DNA from 3 places in the Chitinophaga nivalis genome. Region 2 is predicted to be linked to each of the others. Evidence: riboswitches for the same ligand, from Rfam matches in the RefSeq annotation. Region 2 holds a riboswitch; each other region holds the start of a gene.
What was found. A riboswitch is a leader RNA that binds a small molecule or an ion and turns the genes downstream of it on or off. The one in region 2 is predicted to bind cobalamin.

Region 1 (4,268 bases), 2.9 Mb from region 2:
GTGTCTTATTTTGATCGTAATATGGAGGAAACCGCCTTCCTTGTAGAAGGTATATTCGAAGAATTTATTTATAATTCCGGATTGCCGCTCAGTAAAATTCCCTGCGCCAAAGCCAATCCGGTAGTACTGGATGTATACCTGTTGTCCAGGTTCGGATTCATCCGGGGCGAAGCGGAGTATGGAGAAGATGTAAAGGTTTATTCGCTTAAATACAACCGGCTGAACAGTGTGCATATCCGCTATGAAAACAACGTTTTCCAGCCTTTTACAGACGCACCTACCGGGTTGGTGCCCTATGGCCTTCCGATCGTACACGTGCACCAGCTGCAGAATCTTTTTCACGCCCTTACCCGGGATGAACTGACTTTATTCGAATAGCAGGCTACGATAAAGCCGGTACGGGCAGCCCTTCAGCAGGTCGTTCCCTGTACCGGCTTTATATAAACAACGAGGCAACTACAGTCTTCCGGCTACTACAAAAGCCAGGAAAAGTACCCCGATCAGTATTAAGCCGATGAAAGCCACCCAGGATACCTTCGGATGTGGCAATGATTGCAGTGCAGGCAATATTTCTGCATTCACCTCATACAGCTTATCATCCGTTTTGCGAACGCACCATATTTTGCCAATGGGGAAAAGTGGAATCCAGTAAATATGTACATACGTTTGTCTGACTTCAAATTTTACAAAGTCAGGGATATCGTTGGCGATACCGATATCTGCCAGCTGAAAGGATTTCATGCAGAAACTTCTGCGGCCATAAATAATCATAGTATAGGTTTTAGGGGATTAAAATCATTACAGGGATCCAATATATAATTTTTAAACCACATATTACATTTCCCCTCCTGATGGCCGGCAAACATAACAGCTATGAATACACGAATGATGCTGGTCGGGCCCATACGCCTGGTATGGCGCTAGACATAAAAAAAGAGCCGGTAATAGTACCGGCTCTCATCAATGGTTTATAACAAACAATGCGGGGAAATGAATCAATGAAAGACCGGGAGGGCAGGAAAGTAATAACCTGTATATTGAACTGTTTGTTTCAGGGCACCAGTATTGGCATTATATATCAGCCATCTGTTATTGTTGCTGTTCCCCCATTCTGCGCCGAGCGTAGGAACCACCAGTTCCTGTTTCGCATCATTATACCGTACTGCAGATCCATAGAAATAGTGGCCGGCAGGCAGGGTAATAAAGGGAGCTGACAGCGAAGACGGTGTACCGGGAATATAACGATACACGGTAGTGCCGCCATATTCGAGCATACCACCAATACCGGGGGCTTCTTTCCGGGCAGCGATGTATACCACATTGCCTGCTTTGCCGGCTGTAATAGAACCGGATCTCCAGGAGAGATATGCCCAGGCATTCGTTACTTTAAAGGGCAGTTTGGTTTCGGTAATCTGCAACGTCACCGGATCAATCCTCACCAATGCCGAATCGCCGGCAGCCCATACTGCACCATCATTGGTGCGGGCAAAGCCAATCGTACCTTTCGCATGTTTTTTTACAATGCTATAGTTACTGGCCTGCAGTATTACAATACCATCATCTTTCGTAAGGGTAAAAATGTAGTTGCCGGATAACAGCATATCACCGGCGGAACTGTTGATACCAGCCACTTTGGCGCCAATAGCAGGAGCACTGAGGCTAACGCGGTAAATCCCATCGGCAGCACTCAGCAAGCCACGGGTACTATCTATACCCAGAAAGGCATGCCCTTCATCCTGCGGCAGGGTGGCTATGCGGCCGGTTTCTTTCATGGTATAGGCATCCGTGACCACCATAGGTCCACCTACTTTTACGACCATATACATTTTGCCTTTAAAGATGGTGGCAAACTGCAGGGTGGCTGTAGTAGGCCCCAGGTTCTTCAGCGGATTTTCCAGCTTATACACTCCCTGGGTAACCTTATTACTGTCGTAGCTGTAATAGGCCATGTCGCCGTTGTTGGTGGCATATTGCCCTTCGTGCAGCATGAAAAATCCATTCTCATACTTACCGGTAACCTTTACCTGGTATACAACAGAATCAACACCATTCCGTTGATCACCTGAGGTAAATACAATGCGGTAATCTCCGCGTTCTTTGGCGGCAAAGCGGTAAGCAGCATCATGACCGGCTGCCTCGCCGTTGACCGTCCAGTTAAAATTTTTTCCGGGTGGATAACCGGGAGCCGGCTGCAGCAGGCGGCTATCCCCTACTGCCATATTATACCGGAGTGTGGCAGTCTCACTGACTGGTGATGAGGGAGGGACTTCATTTTTACGGCAGGATACTACCGTCAGTAAAAAAAGGGCGCTCATCCATGATAGTACATGTCTTTTCATTTTCTCTTTTTTAAAAGATGAGTATGTGGGAGGTTAAGGGTACTTATATGTCATCATCATCTGTTGCATTATAGTTACAGCCAAATAGGTAAAACTGTTACTGTCCGCTCATAGGGTTTTAAATTACATGATACAAAGGCAACAAACGTTCATCCTGTTTTCAACATACAAAACAGCTATACAGCATACCAGCTACTGTATGAACGTGGAAATTTATAATACTAAAACGTGCACAGGATTAGCCTGTGATCTGTCATCCGCAGCCATAAATGATAAAACGAGAAAAGAAAGCCATAGTCTGGCTTGCATTCCTTGCCTTTCACCCGAAAGCGCTGAATGATTAATGGCAGCTGGCAGGTCTTCTGGCTTTCCTGCTTTTCCGGAGGGGCCTTCCCGTTATGCCGCAGCACAACAGTGGCGAGGAGAATAATTCCGAAAAAACGACAACTGCCATGGCAGTTGTGCAGGATTACAGCTACGGGGATAGCTCCGGTTTCACACCGGATTCCCTTTTAATATACCGGCACTACACCGGTATAACCAATTGCGGTCACAAACGTACGGTAAGTATATGTAATCACCAAACAGGAAACAGGAAATAAACACTGCAGGGAGCAAGATAGCAACAGTTATTTTCAGGGGGCAGGATAGCATCGCCTTCAAAAGATACATACCTACTGTCTGCTTATACAAACATACGCGCTATCGGCTATACCTACCTGTAACCTACGTCCGTAAAGGGTTAGGGCTACTTATTCTCAACAATTAATTACCACTTGCCGGTTTCGTTAGTACAAATGCTGCTACGAAAAAAAAGCGGACAGGTAGTCTGCAGTAGCCATTCATCCGGCTTTAGGACTGCGCTCCCGCATATGTTCATTGGCCCATGCTGCGAGGTTATATAAATGAGGCAGGAGGCTCTCTCCTTTCGCCGTCAGGGAATAATCAACTCTTGGCGGAATCTCCGGATACATTTGCCGGGCAATCAGTCCGTCTTCCAGCAGGTGTTTCAAAGTAGCCGTCAGCATTTTCTGCGAAATATCGCCAATGGCTTCCTGCACCTGGTGATAGCGCATCGGATGATTGGTTTGTCCTAAAGTAAGTACGATCATCATCGCCCATTTATTCCCGATACGATCAAAGACATCCCTTACCGGACAAAAGTCTATACTCTCTTCATTTTTCAAAAAAACTTTCATAGTAGTTGATTGATTTTCATCATTACATACCTATAGGTACGTAACGCACCTTGCCGTGCCATATTGTTTGATATTCAATGTGTTAATACATTTGATACCCTAAAGTTATTATATAAATTATTAACAAATTTATGATGAAACGGACTTATCGCATTACGACCATTATTTTTCTTGTCATCCTGTTTTTAACGGCTATTACTGATCTGATGAGAATGGATTTTGTACTGACCACGGTACGGCATCTGGGTTATCCGGATTTTCTGCCGCTGTTGATTGGTACCGGAAAATGTATCGGTATTATTCTTTTAAGTCTTCCCCGTTATACACCGTGGAAGGAATGGGGTTATGCAGGCTTTACTGTTTTATTTCTCAGCGCAGCAGCCTCACATGCCTTTGCGGGGGATGCTTTGGGCCATATCCTGCCGCCATTGATATTTGAAACGTTGTTACTCGTTTCTTATTTCAGCATGCGTAAAGTAGTGCATAATGCTACCGCATAATGTTTACGTATCCTTCTTCTTTGCTGCCCTGGTAAAGGAGAAGGATCAGCTTTATCGTCAGTGTTGATTTTTGCCGGCAGGAGGTTATAAAGATGCGTGCGGGAGTTCAGATGAGGCTTGTTTGTTTTGTATGGATTAACTAATGGAATGGAGTGGTGGATCATATAGGCAATGCGACAGGCACCAATGAAAAAAGGTTCCAGCAGATGCTGAAACCTTTTCTTTTTGTG
Region 2 (4,268 bases):
GGTTCAGCAGGTTATTTAATTCTCCTGTCAGTTTATATTGATACGCACCTTGCTGCAGTGACCAGGAAGCAGATATATCGCTGGTATACCAGGGCTGTACGTAATTATCTTCATTATTGCCTATCTGATTATACCGTTCGCCGGTATAGATAAAACTGTAGTTGAGGGTGAGTGCTTTCCAGTCGATGCCGGCGAGGAAAGTTCCGCTATGCCAGGGTGTGTAGGGAATCTGTGCACCATAGTTAAAGGCATTTTTACCGGTGGTTCTGTCCCGTGCATCCTGGTAGGTATACGTGAGTGCCAGGTTCAGCATCACGTCACGTATGGGCATCCAGGCACTGTTGATGTTCACATCGGTACCTTTGATGATGACCTGTCCGAGGTTCATCATCGACCATCCGAAGAGGTTGGCAGCAGGTACCGCCACAATTTTATCCGTTGCTTTTATATAGTAGGCATCTGCCTGTATGGACAGGTATTGCCAGCTGCCACGGAATGCTTTGGTATAGGTGAACCCGGCGTCATAGTGTTTTACATATTCCGGGCGCAGGTTGTTGTTGCCGATGTAGGTATAATACAGGTCGTTAAAGGTAGGCATCCGGAATATATTCTTATAGAACGCCCGCAGCCAAAGATTCTGGTGCGCCAATGGCTGCCAGGCAACCGAAATGGCAGGCGTATATTCTCTTTTATTGCCGGCGCCTTCGTAGGCTTTCACCGATTCATTCACGAGAGTAGCCAGGAGGTTTCCCTGCATTTCAAAACGTTTGAAGTGCCATCTGCTGGCGAGCGATACGAGCCCGGTATAGCGGGAGGGATAAGGAAACCGTTGGATGTTGGCGTTCAGGGTATTGACGATGACATCACCGGAGAGGGAGGCTTCCCACCACGGTGTAAAGGTATATTTGTTGGCGAGGGAGGCGTATACTTCCTGCTGCAGATAACGGTTCTGGAGAAACCCTGCTTCGTTCAGGTACTCCGGATCAGTATATACATTGTAGAAGTTGCTATACTTCACATTCGCCATAATGCTGTATTTGCGGCTTATTTTTTTACTCCAGGTACCCTGTGCGAACATGTCCTGGTCTTTCAGGTGCTGCCCATAGGTATAGTGGCCGGCTACTGTAGCGCCGGGCAAGCCGCGGGCGGAGCTATAGTAATAGTATTTCAGGTTCCAGGTGCTGCTATCGCGTAATACCCCATTGAGGGCGGCTTCTGCACGGAAGGCGTTGACGTTGCCGTTCTGGCGTACCAGGAGCGAGTCGTAGTCCGGACCGATGAGATGAAATTTATAGCGTCCATTGGCGTTGATCCATTCCGTACTAACGGTGGCGGTTATACGTTTATTGATCTTTTGCTGCCACAGAATGGCGGGATTGATCAGGCCGGAAGAACCGGTTTTAACGCTTACCTTACCGTGTATGGTTTCTCCTTCGTTAAACACAGGTATTTTGGATTGCAGAAAGAGTACGTTACCGGCGGAGAAGGCGCGGGCCGGCTGGAAGATGTTGTTTTTTTGTCCGTTGTATAAAGATATTTCCGCTATATTATCGAGTGAAAATTTGCTGAGGTCTACCTGTCCGTTCTGTACATTGCCGATCATCATGCCATCATAGAATACGGTAGTATGGTGACTGCCCATACTGCGCACGTTGATGGTTTTTAGCCCGCCAACGCCACCATAGTCTTTTAGCTGCACGCCGGAAAAATAACGGATAGCATCGCCTACGGAAAGGCTGTTGAGCCGTTCCAGTTTTTTGCCGGTAAGCGTTTGTACCGGCGTAACCGGGTTAATGTATGCCGGTATTCGTTTGGCGTCTACACGTACTTCCCGTAACGTGTCTTTGGTTGTTGTCTGCGCAACGGCGTTCCCGGCAATAAGCAAATATATACCTGAAGCCACAGGCAGAAATCTAAGTAAACACATGATGGATTATACTTCCAAAGCGCTTGGGGAGTGCGAATAATACAAGAAGAGAGATATGTCTTATAAAGACTTACATCCCCGGCCTTTCACCCGAAAGCGCTGATGAATAAATACAATTGGCAGGTCTTCTGGCTCTCCTGCTTTTCCGGTAGGCCTTCCCATGTAACGGACACACAGTGGCATAGTAGAATTCCGGAAAAACACTTCTTCGCACAGGTGGAAGAAGGCAGGATCACAGCTACGGGGATAGCTCCGGTTTTACACCGGATTCCCTTTTAATATATCTGCGGGGCAGACATAACCATTTGTGGCTGCAAACCTACGCTTTGTCAGGGGAATATCCAAAAGAGAAGGGGAAGCGGCATGATTCCTGAAAACTAATCCCTGGAGTCTTTTTACAGCCTGTTAATGGAATGTACTGTTAATACAGCTGGCGTTGGTTGTTGCCGCTGTCTGAGGAGGAACCGGACCGGGTATATGGTCTGAAAACGGGTATAAAATTCCCCGTTCCTGCTTAATCATAGAGGAATAGCCGCTACAAAGTATTTGAAATGATTATTCCAAGCATAAGAACTTAATTCGATGAACCTCCCATATAAAGTTCCCGAACCGTCACACTGGTTGCACTGCGATGATGAAACTTTTGTCTTACCGGATGGTACCGGAGAAAAATTCTATAGAGACTTGCTCATGGAGTCTCCCGTGGCGATGGCAATATACACTGGTCCTGAAATGTGTGTCCGGCTGGTCAATGAGGCGATGCTGGATATCTGGGATAAAAATAACGGTGTGATCGGTAAACCCTTGCTGGAAGCGGTACCGGAACTGAGCGGTCAGGTGTTCAGCACCTTGCTCGATGGTGTATTTACTACGGGGATACCTTACATAGGAACAGAAGACCCCGTGCGTATCCGGCGGAAAGGTCAGCCGGATATCCGCTATTATAAACTTATTTATAAACCGTTATATAACGAAAGCAAATTACTGTATGGGGTGATGAGTACAGCTGTCAATGTTACCGACCTGGTACTGGCCCGGGAGGAACTGCGGGAAACAGAAAAGCTGTACCGCAATGCGGTAGATGTGGCAGAACTAGGTACCTGGAGCAAGAACCTCCGGACCGGATTCGTTACATATTCTCCCCTGATCAGTGAATGGTATGGACTACCAGCAGAAGCCTGCAGTATGGCCGTATTCCATGGTTGCATACACGAAGCCGATCAGCAACGGGTGGCCGCCCTGCGGCAGCAGGCCATTGATACCAGCGGGTTGTATGACTGTACTTTTCGGGTGGTGAATAAAACACTGCAGAAAGAACATATCCTGCATGCAAAGGGCATGGTGATTACAGGAAAAGACGGACAGCCGGAATCTATTATGGGGATGGCACGGGATATCACACTGGACCGGATGACATCCATGCAGCTGGAAGAGCTGGTACAAACCCGTACCCAGGCATTGGCTGCTGCCAACAAAAGCCTGCGTCAGATCAATGACAACCTGCAGCAGTTTGCTTATATCGCCAGTCATGATTTGCAGGAGCCATTGCGGAAAATTATCACCTTCTCCGGTATTTTGCAGAAAACACAGGCACATCAGGATACATCCGGCCAGTTATATCTCGGCAAAATATCTGGTGCCGCGCAGCGCATGTCTCATCTCATCAGCGATCTGCTGGATTACTCGCGGGTGGAAAACAGTAAAGCGGTATTTATGCCCACCAGACTGCAAGACATTCTGCAGAATATTTATATTGATTTTGAAGTATTGATTCATCAGCAGCATGCCGTAATAGAGACGGCGCCATTACCGGAAATTGCCGCCTTACCGCTGCAGATGAATCAGTTGTTTTATAACCTCATCGGCAATGCATTGAAATTTACCCGGAAAGGCATTCCGCCTGAAATAAAATTAACGGCGGCGATGCTCACACCAGAAGAAGTACAAGAGTATTCCCTGCCTTATAGTACCCAACCTTATACACACATCGTTATACAGGATAATGGAGTAGGATTTGATCCGCAGTTCGCAGAAGAGATTTTTCTTATTTTTCACCGCTTGCACAATTATCAGGAGTATGAAGGTACCGGCATCGGATTGGCATTATGCCGGAAGATTGTAGAAAACCACGGTGGCCGCATCTATGCGACCAGTAATAAGGAAGAAGGCGCGGCTTTTCATATTCTGTTGCCGCTGTCAAGACCCTGAGGAATATTACTATAAATAGTGCGGATATAAAATTGCTTTTTTATTGATAGGGTGCGTAATTTTATACTTTCCGGACGATATCATCCGGGTGTCATATAGGAATGTATTTTTAGTCACCATTTTAATAACTGTC
Region 3 (4,268 bases), 5.5 Mb from region 2:
TTTTTTGCCTCGAACAAGTTCAATTAAATTTAAAGGCACATTTGAGTTGTGGCATTCTAATGACACCACGTCAATTTTAGATTTTTGAATTTTAGGGAAAATTTCTTCGTATTGACGCCATTCTGAACCTAATGTTTTTTTCCAATCGTTATTGGCTTGTATTCCATAACCATAGCAAATATGCACTGCAGTTTCGCAGTGTAAACCTTCAATGGCTCTTTCTAATGCTGCCATTCCCCAATCGTTCACTTCATCAAAGAACACATTAAATGCAGGTTCATCAAACTGGATAATATCTACCCCTGCATCCTGCAGCTCTCTTGCTTCTTCATTGAGTGCTTTCGCAAATTCCCACGCTAATTTTTCCCGGCTTTTGTAATGGTCATCATATAAGGTATCTACCATTGTAAGCGGTCCCGGTAATGCCCATTTTATAGGCTTATTAGTCTGTCTACGTAAAAATTTAGCATCTTCAACAAAAACTGCTTTTTGACGTGCAACATCACCTACAACCACTGGAACACTCGCATCATAACGGTTACGAATTCTCACAGTTTTGCGATTTTCAAAATCTACACCACTTAAATGCTCGATAAAAGTGGTTACGAAATGTTGGCGTGTTTGCTCACCATCACAAATGATATCTAACCCAGCCAATTGTTGTTCCTGCAAAGAAATGCGCAAAGCATCTTGTTTCCCTTCCAATAACTGATCTCCTTCTAATTTCCAGGGCGACCAAAGTTTCTCAGGTGGTGCAAGCCAGGCTGGTTTAGGTAAACTTCCTACAATTGAGGTTGGTAATAGTTTTTCCATTGTTGTTTCTTATTTTCTTTGATTTATTAATTAGCGAATTTAGCAGCCCACTGCTCAAGAATATCCTGGTAAGGTTTAATGAAATGCTCTTCAGCATATTTACCCTGTTCAACAGCCAGTCGGCTGCGCTCTTCACGGTCATAAACCACGCGGGTCAGTGAATAATCTTCGTGTTTAAGACTAGGTTGATAAATTTTCCCAGCCCCTGAATTTGCATTGTAAATTTCAGGGCGATAAATCTTCTGGAAAGTCTCCATCGTACTGATTGAGCTGATTAGTCCAATATCAGTATAATCAGCAAGCAGATCTCCGGAATGATAAAAAGCCATCGGTGCCACACTGTTCGGAGGCATGAAAAAACGAACTTTTAAGCCCATTTTAGAGAAATATTCATCAGTGATAGAATACTGATCCTGCAGATACTCAAAACCCAGAACCTGATGCTGATACTCAGTGCGGGTATACGTTTTGTTGCCCGATACACTTAGACAAATGATCGGAGACATTTTAAAGTGCTCTTTATAAGTGGCTGAACTCACAAAGCACTTGTAAAGTTTTCCGTGCAAATCACCAAAATTTTCAGGAATACAAAAATTAGATTTATTTTTATTGTGCTCGATCAATAAAATACTGAAATCATAATCACGAACATAAGAGGAAAAATTATTTCCGGCAATACCTTCGATACGCTGGCTAGTCTTACGGTCAAAAATATTCGTTTTTAAAACTTCAATCAACGGCAGATTGTTAATACCATTCTTATCACCAATACTCATCGTTACTGTGATGATTTCAAGTTCTACAAGGTAACGATCACCTTTAGGATTATCCAAATGAGCCAATGCATTGAATCGATTGTTAATCATATTTAAGGCATTACGTAAGTTTTGTTGGCGATTAGCTCCTCTGGCCAAGTTTGCAAAATTGGTTGTCAGACGCGTTTGACTTGAGGGGTGATAGTTTTCATCTAAACATGTACTCTTCAGCGTGAACACAAAATTATCCTTGATGGTATTCTGAATATTTTCCCTGTATTTTTGTTCGTTTACTTTCGAACTTTCTGATATGATCGCTTCCATTAGTTGTTGCAATTATTTTATTTTCAAAAAACAATTATTCTATAGCTAACTTAATTATCAATTAAACGCTGCGACCACTAAAGAAAGGACCTAAGGAAGAGATATGTACATGAAGAGGCGTGATCAAGCCTTGATGGGCTTAAAACTTGTACAATCTGACCAATGACCTCTTTACGCGGAAGCATCGACCAATACAGCAAAGGCAGGTATCCTGACTTGTAACAGCTTTTACCAGCCTTCCCGCTTTCGCAGTGACCACTATTGTAAAGCCCTGTTGTGTTACTTACAGTTGCGCGACAGCTCGTGATTTGCACACGATTCCCTTTTAATTCACCGCTAAGTAAAACCTTTCCTGATTGTTGAAATATGAAAAGAACAGAAGTATTAAATTGCTGTCAAAGTTATGTTTTTGACCATAAAAACTTATTAAATACCAAGAATTAAGTAAAAAATGCCGTATTTGAAACTACTTTTAGCTATTTATGCTGTAATTTTTTTATTTTTATGGCCATTAAAGTTATTTATGCTATGGACCAACTAGATGAGATCGATCTGAAACTATTAAAGCTATTGACGAATGATTCGAGCCGGACGATTAAAGAGCTGGCCGAGGAAGTTAATCTGTCATCCTCGCCTGTCGTTGCACGGGTCAAACGACTGGAAAACAATGGCTACATCAAAAAATATATTGCACTGCTCAACCCGGAAAAATTCAACCAGGGATTTATTGTATTTTGCAATATCAAGCTAAAACAACATGACCGGGAAATCGGACATAGTTTTGTGGCGGATATTCTCAAGATTGACGAGGTAGTTGAATGCTATAATATCTCTGGAGATTATGATTTTTTTCTAAAAGTGTTTGCCCGTGACATGAAGCATTACCAGGATTTCGTATTTAATAAACTAGGTTCAGTAAAAAGTATTGGCAGCGCGCACAGTACCTTCGTTATGTCGGAGATCAAGAATTCGCATAATTTCTGCTTTTAATAGTGACAGAAGTTTGGGTTAATGGGTACAATAAATTTTGAAAATTTAAGATTTATTTATTATTGGATGCAAGTGTATGAGTGCAGTGGTAACCAAATTATTTATTCTCAAAGCGCAATTAAAAGTTTTAGGGTTGAAGATGTTTGTAAAAATGCTTAGCTGAATGTCGTTGATCTATAAGATGTCGATGTCCTTTACAAAAATCCTCAATTTTAGATAGATCATCTATCAGAAGGTTCGAAAGTTGTCCCTCGTAGTCCGCAAAAAACTTCCTTTGATTTTTGATTCCTTACCCCATTAAATTAATTGAAGGAGTGAAAACAACCAAAACATTAGAGGATAACACAAGTATTAGTGACGATATTTTCTCAATGCTTGCACCGTTTGATAAATACCCTATGCGATAAATATCCTTCTCAGGAAATCAACAATATATTAACAAAGAGGCTCCTCAACGTTTAAGAAATCCCCATATGTGTAGTGGTCAAAATTCAAAAAAACATTCACCAATAGACGATAGGTTATCTAAGAAGCAATCATGTTTCACTTGATAATTTTAAATTGAAATTATTGTCAGGATTGGGATCACTCCCCCGAGAGAGCTTACTGGTTATGATTGTATTTATTTCACTCCTGCAAAATCCTTTCTCCAATTTTTCTATATCCGTTACAATAAATTTATATCAAGCTTCGCAGATGGGTTTCAACCTACCGAACCAGAGAACTGGTGCGGTAGCATCCAGATTCGATGGCCCTGGCAATTTCCATATGGCAGCTTCAATATGCTTCTCATAATATCAATTCAAAAAGGTATGTTTTGCGATATAAGTATAGTGAGCAGTTGATCATAATCGCTTAGTGTTTCCCTTTTTTGAGGTCATTAAATGCACAAACTCCGCAACCATTTACATCCGTCGCAAGAATGTATCCTTAGGGGGCAGATTGTCTGGGATTGAGCAACCGCACCAGTATCAGCCCTTTAAAACAACGCAAGAAAATACCCGGGCCAATAACAAAACACTTTGCGACCAGGAGCGACATGCTTACAACGCAAATACCATAGACAAATTCAAATCATATCAACAAGATAATAATAAGGAATGCTTACATTCTGTATTAGAATTTTTTTTGAAATTTTTTCTCATTCATGAACAAAATCAAATTAAGCGCTGTTATCTATTAGCGTAAAAACTTACGATCTCAAATAACCAGTTCCTAACCTCATTCCCAACCCTCAAATACCATAACATCAATGCACCATTTAAAAGGACACTAACTGACCAATATTATCCCATTCCGGGTGTTATCTACTCACATTTGACTTCTCTTTCCGGAGATGATCAGCATTCTTTTCTGATATACATATATATAATCAATGGCGGATAC

Region 1: linked by a shared signal. The riboswitch ahead of OL444_RS18660 (DUF5074 domain-containing protein) and the one ahead of OL444_RS27885 (TonB-dependent receptor plug domain-containing protein) in region 2 are both predicted to bind cobalamin.
Region 3: linked by a shared signal. The riboswitch ahead of OL444_RS08680 (DUF1852 domain-containing protein) and the one ahead of OL444_RS27885 (TonB-dependent receptor plug domain-containing protein) in region 2 are both predicted to bind cobalamin.

Annotation. Positions count from the first base shown of each region.
Region 1 is NZ_JAPDNR010000001.1:4,714,001-4,718,268, reverse strand. Features, by position in the region: gene OL444_RS18670 (hypothetical protein) at 1-378, shown strand, start outside; gene OL444_RS18665 (hypothetical protein) at 457-771, opposite strand; gene OL444_RS18660 (DUF5074 domain-containing protein) at 996-2,339, opposite strand; cobalamin riboswitch at 2,675-2,899, opposite strand; gene OL444_RS18655 (winged helix-turn-helix transcriptional regulator) at 3,182-3,538, opposite strand; gene OL444_RS18650 (DoxX family protein) at 3,670-4,038, shown strand; tRNA gene OL444_RS18645 (tRNA-Arg) at 4,267-4,268, opposite strand, start outside.
Region 2 is NZ_JAPDNR010000001.1:7,654,118-7,658,385, reverse strand. Features, by position in the region: gene OL444_RS27885 (TonB-dependent receptor plug domain-containing protein) at 1-1,903, opposite strand, end outside; cobalamin riboswitch at 2,029-2,248, opposite strand; gene OL444_RS27880 (PAS domain-containing sensor histidine kinase) at 2,510-4,135, shown strand.
Region 3 is NZ_JAPDNR010000001.1:2,108,556-2,112,823, reverse strand. Features, by position in the region: gene OL444_RS08685 (methionine synthase) at 1-813, opposite strand, end outside; gene OL444_RS08680 (DUF1852 domain-containing protein) at 840-1,892, opposite strand; cobalamin riboswitch at 2,077-2,258, opposite strand; gene OL444_RS08675 (Lrp/AsnC family transcriptional regulator) at 2,397-2,882, shown strand.